4 regions of the Nocardia lasii genome follow, and region 1 is predicted to be linked to each of the others. Evidence: riboswitches for the same ligand, from Rfam matches in the RefSeq annotation. Region 1 holds a riboswitch; each other region holds the start of a gene.
What was found. Region 1 has a riboswitch for S-adenosylmethionine ahead of ACFP3H_RS21050 (AfsA-related hotdog domain-containing protein). Riboswitches for the same ligand answer to the same signal wherever they lie in the genome.
Positions count from the first base shown of each region.

Region 2: it holds a riboswitch for S-adenosylmethionine, as region 1 does, so the genes downstream of both, ACFP3H_RS00885 (bifunctional o-acetylhomoserine/o-acetylserine sulfhydrylase) here and ACFP3H_RS21050 (AfsA-related hotdog domain-containing protein) in region 1, are expected to answer to the same signal.
Region 3: it holds a riboswitch for S-adenosylmethionine, as region 1 does, so the genes downstream of both, ACFP3H_RS13045 (amino acid ABC transporter permease) here and ACFP3H_RS21050 (AfsA-related hotdog domain-containing protein) in region 1, are expected to answer to the same signal.
Region 4: it holds a riboswitch for S-adenosylmethionine, as region 1 does, so the genes downstream of both, ACFP3H_RS03530 (aminotransferase class V-fold PLP-dependent enzyme) here and ACFP3H_RS21050 (AfsA-related hotdog domain-containing protein) in region 1, are expected to answer to the same signal.

Region 1 covers NZ_JBHSQN010000014.1:105,397-107,589, forward strand. Annotated here, with positions in the region: gene ACFP3H_RS21040 (alpha/beta fold hydrolase) at 1-96, shown strand, start outside; gene ACFP3H_RS21045 (SRPBCC family protein) at 237-689, opposite strand; SAM riboswitch class IV at 836-947, shown strand; gene ACFP3H_RS21050 (AfsA-related hotdog domain-containing protein) at 962-1,741, shown strand; gene ACFP3H_RS21055 (HAD family hydrolase) at 1,738-2,193, shown strand, end outside.
Region 2 covers NZ_JBHSQN010000001.1:171,923-174,115, reverse strand. Annotated here, with positions in the region: gene ACFP3H_RS00885 (bifunctional o-acetylhomoserine/o-acetylserine sulfhydrylase) at 1-1,106, opposite strand, end outside; SAM riboswitch class IV at 1,189-1,299, opposite strand; gene ACFP3H_RS00880 (TetR family transcriptional regulator) at 1,364-2,077, opposite strand.
Region 3 covers NZ_JBHSQN010000008.1:89,042-91,234, forward strand. Annotated here, with positions in the region: gene ACFP3H_RS13040 (hypothetical protein) at 1-662, opposite strand, end outside; SAM riboswitch class I at 1,036-1,130, shown strand; gene ACFP3H_RS13045 (amino acid ABC transporter permease) at 1,239-2,193, shown strand, end outside.
Region 4 covers NZ_JBHSQN010000001.1:752,676-754,868, forward strand. Annotated here, with positions in the region: gene ACFP3H_RS03530 (aminotransferase class V-fold PLP-dependent enzyme) at 1-1,183, opposite strand, end outside; SAM riboswitch class IV at 1,226-1,341, opposite strand; gene ACFP3H_RS03535 (DUF6183 family protein) at 1,442-2,193, shown strand, end outside.

The DNA.
Region 1 (2,193 bases):
ACCCACCTCGTCGAACACGCGGGTCACTCCCCGCAGATCGAGCAGCCCGACGAATTCGTCTCCGTCCTGGGCGATTTCATCGCTGGAACCCGCTGACACCACGAACGTCCCCGGCGCCCATCGGCCCACCAACTCGCGGCGCTCCGGAAACCGCGCGGCGCGCAGACGCTCGACGGCGACAACCTGACATGACGACGAGAGCCCGCCGGATCAGCTCCGACGGGCTCCGGTCAAGGTCAGCGCTCCGCGGCGACCTTGACCCGGTTCAGCGTCTCCTCCATGCCCGCGACCAGGTCGGCCTCGAACTTCTGCTCGCCGCCCATCGCGACCTTGATCGCCGCCGTCAGCCAGCCGGGCAGGCCCTTGGGGTCGACCGTGCGGGTCTCGACCACGCGGGTGCCGGTGGCGGTCGGCTCGAGCAGGTAGGTCCACACGGTGCGGTTCTCGTTCATGCGGAATGCCAGCGTGCGGTTGGCGTCGAAGCGCACGATCCGCGAGGTGGTCGGGTAGACCTTCCAGCCGACCTTGTTCACGTTGACGGTGAACGCGCCGTCGCGCACCCCGCCGAGCGCGATCATCTTCACCGTCGTCGGGCTGAGTTCGGGCATCCGGCGCAGGTCGGACAGCACCGCCCACACTTTCTCCGGCGATGCGGCGATGTCGATGCTGGCTTCGAGGGTGTTCGGCAACGTTGCCTCCGGGGTTATGCGTGACGGACAGTCACGCACAGCATAGGCACCGCGACCCGGCCCGCCCTCCGCCCGGAGTCGGATTTTTTCGCATGCTGGTCGGAATGGTTTTCAAAACTATTGCGCCGGAATAAGTTTCAGGACACGGTCACGAGTTCCAGCTTCGAGCCCCGGCTTGCTGGGCGGCAACCCTCCATCGGCGGCGGGGTGCTCCGGGTGACGACCGGATGGGTGGGGATCCCCCCGTAAGCGTCTTTTCCTGGAGGTCTGTCATGTCTGTTGTCCAGCTCGACTCAACCCAGACCCCCGAGGCGGTGGCGACCACCTTCGTCGTGGTGGCCGACCGGTTCCTCGGCATCACCGCCGACGAGCGGGTACACACCGTGTCGGGCCTGGTCGCGCTGCTGCGCGGCGGTCGCTTCACCGGGTCGGAACTGGTCGTTCACCTGGGTCAGGGGCTCACCCGCCACGATCTCGACTACCTCGAGCACGTGGCGGCCGTGCACGCACCGCAGGCGCGCGTGCGGGTGCTCGGCGAGGTCGCCGAGCCGGCGCGTCGCCACCACGTGCACAAGTACCAGCACTCCAATGTGTTGCTGGCCGATCTGACGCGCACCGACGAGAACGTCTTCCGGGCCGAGCTGCGCCTGGACAGCGACAACGAGCTGCTGCTCGATCATCAGACCGGCGAGCACGTGCAGGGCATCGTGGTGATCGAGGCGGTGCGCCAGCTGTTCCTGGCCGCGTTCGAACTCGAATACGGGGTGCGCAGCCCGCAGGAGCACTTCTACCTCGTCTGGAACAACGTCGACCTGCGGTTCACCTCGTTCCTGTTCCCGCTCCCGGCGACCCTGCACGCCCAGCTCACGCCGGTCTCGGTCGAGGATCCGGGCAAGTTGGAGTTCGTGATCGAGACCGAGGTGCGCCAGTTCGGCAAGAGTGTGGCGCGCTCGCGGATCGAGTTCGCGGCGCTGCCCAATGAGCGGATCGCCCAGATCGAGCGGGCCAAGGCGGCCAAGGCGGTCACCGCGTACCTGGCGGCGTCGGCATGAGCGATCACGGCGTGGCGTTCTTCGACGTCGACGAAACCCTGATCACCGTGAAGTCGATGTTCACGTTCCTGCGGTTCTGGCTGGCCGAGAACGGGGACGACGGCAGCGAATACGCCCGTGTCGCCGACGATCTCAAGGCGCGGGCGCAGGCGGGCGCACCGCGCGAGGAGATCAATCGGGAGTACTACCGGACCTATCGCGGCGTCGAGTACGCCGCGCTGGTGGCCGCCGGGCAGCGCTGGTTCGACGGGTTCGTGGCCGAGGGTGCCGCGTTCTACGCCGAGCCGGTGCGGGCCCTGCGCGAGCACGCCGCGTCCGGGGTGCGCACGGTGTTGCTGTCCGGATCGTTCGCGCCGGTGATCGGGCCGGTGGGGGCGGCGATCGGGGCCGATGACCTCATCGTCACCGAGCCGGTGGTCGACGAGTTCGGCGTGCTCACCGGTGAGGTGCGC
Region 2 (2,193 bases), on a different contig from region 1:
TCCACGAACTTCTTGCCCGCGTCGACCCCGCCGGCCAGCTCGAACGAGACGATCGCGCCCGCGCCCTTGGGCGCCAGCTCCTTGGCCCGCGCGTGCCACGGCGAGGACTCGAGGCCCGCGTAGTGCACCGCGTCGACGCCGGGCTGCTCGGCCACGAACTTCGCCACGGCCTCGGCATTGCTGACGTGGCGTTCCACCCGCAGGCTCAGGGTCTCGATGCCCTGGGCGATGAGGAACGCGTTGAACGGCGAGACGGCCGCGCCGAGGTCGCGCAGCAGCTGCACGCGGGCCTTGAGCGCGAACGCGGGCGCGCCGAGATCGGCGAACACCACCCCGTTGTAGCTGGGGTCGGGCTCGGTGAAACCGGGGAAGCGGGGCTTGCCGTCGGCGTCGCGCACGGTCCAGTCGAAGGTGCCGCCGTCGACGATCACCCCGGCCACGGCCGCACCGTGGCCGCCGAGGTACTTGGTGGCCGAGTGCACGACGATGTCGGCGCCGTGGGCCAGCGGCTGGATCAGGTAGGGGGTGGCGACGGTGTTGTCGACGATGAGCGGGAGGCCGTTCTCGTGCGCGACACCGGCCACGCCGGGGATGTCGAACACCGCGCTGCTCGGGTTGGCGATGGTCTCGCCGAAAAACGCCTTGGTGTTCGGGCGGATGGCGGCCTGCCACTGCGCCAGATCGTCGGGATCCTCGACGAAGGAGACCTCGATGCCGAGCTTGGGCAGCGAGTAGTGGAACAGGTTGTAGGTGCCGCCGTAGAGGTGCGGGCTGGACACGATGTGGTCGCCCGCACTGGCCAGGTTCAGGATCGCGTAGGTCTCGGCGGCCTGGCCCGAGGCCAGCAGCAGCGCCGCGACGCCGCCCTCGAGCGCGGCGACCCGCTGCTCGACCGCGTCCTGGGTGGGGTTCATGATGCGGGTGTAGATGTTGCCCGGCTCGGCGAGACCGAACAGCGCGGCGGCGTGATCGGTGTCGCGGAAGACATAGGACGTCGTCTGGTAGATCGGCAGTGCCCGCGCGTTGGTGCTCGCGTCGGGGGACTGGCCGGCGTGGACCTGCTTGGTCTCGAAGGACCAGTTCTCGGGCAGGACAGAGTCGGACATGTCAGTACTCCAGTTTTGTGCGTCGGGGGTATTTCGTCAGATGGGTCGGATCGACGAACAACAACACATGGGGTCCTCCTGCGGGGCGCGCTTGCTCTCGACTTTCGAGAGCCCGGTCATCACCCGGAGCACCCCACCGCAGCTGGAGGGTTGCCGACCAGCGAGCCGGGGCTTGGCGCTGGTACTCATGACCTTGCCGTCATGTTAACCGGACATTCCCCGCGCGCGGAAACTTCCCCCGGATTTTCTCGCCGAGATCACTCGTCGAGGCCGAATCCGGGTGTGTCGTCCACCGGTGCGCCGCAGGCGTGGCGCAGGCCGTGATAGGCGCGCAGCACCGCGTGCCGGGTCGTTCGCACGGCGGCTTCGGGGGTCGCCTCGGCCAGCGCGGCCTCGGTGTCGGCCATCGAGATGTGGCACATCATCTGCCAGATCCCGGCCACCAGCTTGACCATGAAATCGTCGGGCGTGGTGCCGAGGCGCTCGGCGAGTTGCGCGCACACCGCCACGTTCTTCTTCTCGGCGTATTCCAGCGCGCGCGCGTTCACCGCCTGACTCGCGCGCATGATCCGCTGCATCTGCAGGAACTGGCGTAGGAAGCGCACCCCGTCGGCGCCCGCCTCGGCCTGGATCGTCTCGAGGTAGGCCCCGCACAGGGCCTGCAGGTCGTTGCCCGGCGGCCACCCGCGCAGCGCCTCGGCGACCGAGGTCCCGAAGTCGTCGATCGGGGCGAGCACGATGTCTTCCTTGAGCGCGAAGTACCGGTTCACGGTGCGCGGGGACACGTCGGCGCCCGCGGCGATCTGCTCGACCGTCGTCGCGTCGAAGCCCTGGGATTCGCACAGGTCGAGGCCGACCGTGACGATGGCCGCCCTGGTCTGGAGTTTCTTGCGTTCGCGCAGGCCCAGTGGCGCCGCGGGGGCCGGTTCGGCGGTCCGGTCGGCGCTGATCGGAGGGGTCGAGTCCAGCATGCGGGTCAGTCTACCGGCCCGTCCGATTTGTCTGTCCCAACCAGCCAATTGGCGCAGTCAGACATTTTTCTCTTGACGCCAATTGTCTTGCGGTGCCAGGATGAGTCGACGCTGAT
Region 3 (2,193 bases), on a different contig from region 1:
CAGGAGCGGCCCGCGTTGTCGGCGGTGCCGAAGACGGCGGCCAGGACGGTGCCGTGGCCGGTGTCGACCGGGACCGCGCGGACGCCGCCGACGGGGATGGCGGCCAGGAGGAAGTCGCGGATGGCGGCCTCGGCCATCGGGCGGAGTTGGACGGGGACCTCGGGCGGGACCATCGCGGCGACGATGTCGCCGATCGGACCCATCGAGGCCATGCCGCTGCGGCCGTTGCTGATGTTGAGCCAGGCCACCTGCATGCCCGCGGTATTCGTGGCGGCGGTGTCGGGGGCCATGCCGTAGGGCAGGAAGGTGAACAGGGTCTGCCCGGATTTCACGGCGGTGAGGTCGAGACCGGGCAGCGGCAGGGCGGTGGCGGGCCACGGGCCGGGGACCGCGCCCGCGACGGCGGGGACGATGCCGGGTCCGTCGGCGGAGCAGTTCAGCGCGGCGGTGGGATACAGGAACGGCTGGATGCCGAGGGCTTCGAGGGTCTCGACGACGGTCTGGTAGGCGGTGAGCAGGTCACCGGGCCCGGCGGTGGGCGCGACGGCCGGTGTGTCCCTGGTGACCGCGGGCGGTGCCGGGGCGGCCGCGACGGTGGGCGCGCTCAGCAGCAGCGCGGCGGCGCAGGCCGTCAGGGTGATGGAACGACGTGACACGAACACGGCGGACTCCTCATCGACGCAGAGAAGGCCGACGCTACCGCGCGCCACCCGAATTTCGACGCAGGTGAAGTAACCCTCGATTCGGCGCGTCGCAACCTTTCAGCGACCCCGCCGACCAGCCCCGCGCTCCCCCACGACGCACCGACCCGAATCCGCTCGCCCCCACCCGGCCCGCCGCCCCCGGGACACGACTCGACCCACTCTCGTCAGCGTCCCCCTCGCCCGCCCGCGAGTCGCTGACCGCACCGAATCGGGGCAATTGTGCTCCGCCGATCCCCCGCGTCCAACCTCTGGGCTCACGCTGATTTCTACCGTTGCGTGCGGTAGCGCCTATGCCACATGCTGATTCAGCTCGGGCCGCAACCGTCGAGCACAACCATCCAGAGCGACCGAGAGACCTGGCTCGACGACGTCGCAGCAACCCGCCCCGTCCCGGGGTGTGGGTGCTTCCGCCGGGACCGATGGAGGAGATATTCGTGCTGATGTCCTGTCCGGCCTGAGCGCCGCCAGCTCGCGCACCCGCCCTGGCCGGGTGGAGGTCACCGCACCTCGTTCCACTGTTTTCGAAGGACTCCCATGACCGCGTCCGCCGTCACCGGCGCCGACACCGCGCCCGCACCGCCACCGCGCGCGACCGCCGCCGAGAACCTGCCCCGCATCGCCGGTTCCCGGCACCCGTGGCGCTGGGTCGTCGCGGGCATCGCCCTGCTGCTGGTGGCCCAGTTCGCGCACGGCCTGATCACCAATCCGGGGTGGGACTGGGGCACCTTCGCCCAGTACTTCACCGCCAAATCGGTGATGTCGGCGCTGTGGGTGACCATCGAGCTGACCCTGTGGGGTACCGCGCTCGGTTTCGCGCTCGGCACGCTGCTGGCCATCGGGCGGGTCTCCGACAACCCGGTGCTGCGGGTGATCGCCTGGACCTACATCTGGGCGTTCCGGTCGATTCCGCTGATCGTGCAGCTGCTGTTCTGGTTCAACATCGCCTACCTGTATCCCCGCTTGTCCGTGGGTATTCCGTTCGGACCGGCCTTCTTCGACTTCGGCGTCAACGGCGTGATCAGCGGTTTCACCGCCGCGGTGATCGGCCTGGCCCTGCACCAGGCGGCGTATTCGGCCGAACTGATCCGCGCGGGTCTGCTCTCGGTGGACGGCGGCCAACTGGAAGCCGCTGCGGCGCTTGGCATTCCGCGCTGGCGTCAGTTCCGCACGATCGTGTTGCCGCAGGCGATGCGCTCGATCCTGCCCAACGCGGCCAACGAGGTGATCAGCCTGTTCAAGGGCACCTCGATCGTGTCGGTGATGGCGATCGCCGAGCTGTTCTACCAGGTCCAGGTGATCTTCGGTCGCAACGGCCGGGTGGTGCCGCTGCTGATGGTGGCCACGGTCTGGTACATCGTGCTCACCACCGCCCTGTCGATCGCCCAGTACTACATCGAACGCCACTACGCCAAGGGCGCGCAGCGTCAGCTGCCGCCGACACCGTGGCAGCGCGTGCGCACCAAGGTGACCGAGATCGCCGCCGCACCCC
Region 4 (2,193 bases), on a different contig from region 1:
CGGCGACGAGGCGGTCCACGTCGGCGGCGGTGGTGCCGAGGCCGATGCTGGCGCGCAGGGCGGCGTCGAGGCCGAGGCTCGCGAGCAGGGGGTGGGCGCAGAAGCGGCCGTCGCGCACGCCGATGGCGTGTTCGGCGGAGAGGTAGGCGGCGACCTGGCCGGGGGCGTAATCGGCGACGGTGAAGGCGACGATGCCCACACAGTCGGGGCTGTCGGACCAGATGGTGACCAGGTCGACGCCGGGGATGGCGGACAGGCCGTCACGCAGGCGGTCGGCCAGGAAGCGTTCGTGCGCAACGAGTTCAGTGGAGTCGATGGCGGCGAGGGCGTCGCAGGCGGCGGCAATAGCGGCCGCGCCCAACACATTCGGCGAACCGCCCTCGTGCCGCTGCGGCGCGCACGCCCATTCCACTTCGCGCACACCGACATTGCGCACCGCGCCACCCCCGGCCAGGTACGGATCGGCCGCGTCGAGCCAGTCACGTCGACCCACCAGCACCCCCGACCCGAACGGCGCGTACAGCTTGTGCCCGGAGAAGGCGAGGTAGTCGATCCCGCTCTCCCGCAGCGAGATCCGACGATGCGGCGCCAACTGCGCGGCATCGACGAGGATCCGCGCACCACACAGGTGGGCGATATTCGCGAGTCGCTCGAGCGGCAGCACCTCACCGGTCACATTCGACGCCCCGGTCACCGCGAGCAACGCGGCGGGCCTGCTGCACAGTTCGGCGACCACCCGCTGCACCGTCTCCTCGACGGTGGCCCCGGCCCGCACCACCCGGCGGCCGTGCTTGGTCCACGGCAGGAAGTTCGCGTGGTGTTCGATGTCGAGCACCACGGTCTCCCCCGGCACACACCCGGCCAGCAGGTTCAGCGAATCGGTGGTGTTGCGGGTGAACACGACCACCTGGTCGTCGGCGGCGTCGAGGAACCGGGCGACCGAACCGCGCGAGGCCTCGTAGCACTCGGTCGAGATCCGCGAGGCGTAGCCGGCGCCGCGGTGCACGCTGGCGTAGTACGGCAGCAGCTGCGCGATCCGGTCGGTGACCTGGGTCAGCGCCGGCGCACTGGCCGCGTAGTCGAAGTTGGCGTAGGTGCTCGTCCCGCCCTGGACCAGCGGAACCCGCAGGTCAGCCCCGGAAACGGTGGCGATGGCACAGGTGGGGTCGATTACAGCAGTCATGACGAAATCCCGTCGGCTCAGGGACCCGCTCCACAAGAAGTTGGCCCGCGCTTGCCGCGTCCGTTCTCGGACGTCAGCCAGGTCGTCACCCGGAGCACCCCACCGCGGAGGAGGGTTGCCGACCAGCAAGCCGGGGCTGAACACTGGTACTCGTGACCTGAACCGAGACTGACAGACGACCGCCCGACCTGTCAACCACCCCGCCGCAACACGCCCGGACCCGGTCACCTCGACACGCCCGCTGCGTACGCTGGGCGCGTGCACGTCGAGATCGAGCAGATCATCCGCGAGTTCCCTGGGACGACCGACTTCCGCAGCGCCAATGAGCGCATCGAAAAACGCGTCGCGGCAGGCGATTTCGAGTTCGCGGTAGCACTGTCCAGAGCCGCTACCGCCGCCTACGGCGCCCACAATTGGATCGTCGGAAACTGCCTGAGCACAGTGCTGCACGCCTCGGCGCCGGAGCGGGTCGCGGCGGCCCTCCGGATACTGGCGGCGACACAACCGAAGCAGGTTCGGGTGCGAGGAATCGCGGCGAGACTGGCGGGCGCCCTCGACCCGGACGACGCGATCGCGGCCTTCGGCCAGGCCGGGCTGATCGGACCGATGGCGGACGAGCTGCGCACCTGCCTCCTGCACGAACTCGTCCTACGCGACATCGCTGTGGCCGAGCACGAGGTGCTCGCGCGGTGGGCGACCTCGGCGCACTGGTCGGGCCACCCGCTGCGCGCCCTGCCCCTCGAACGCGCACCGTTCGAGCGTGACCTCGCACTCCGCCGATTCACCAAGGGCGGTTCCAGTGTCGGCCTACCGTTCAGCGCCGACACCACCCGCGCCCTGAGCAGGCACACCCGCCTAGCACTACCCACCGCGAAGGAGCGCGCGGCCGACCCGCAGCTCGAGCACGCCGTCGCGAACTGGCAGCGAGAATCCAACGGCCGCATCGAAGCTCGGACCTTCGCACTCAGGTTTCTCCCCGACCCGACGACCACGGCGGCGCTGCTGGACAC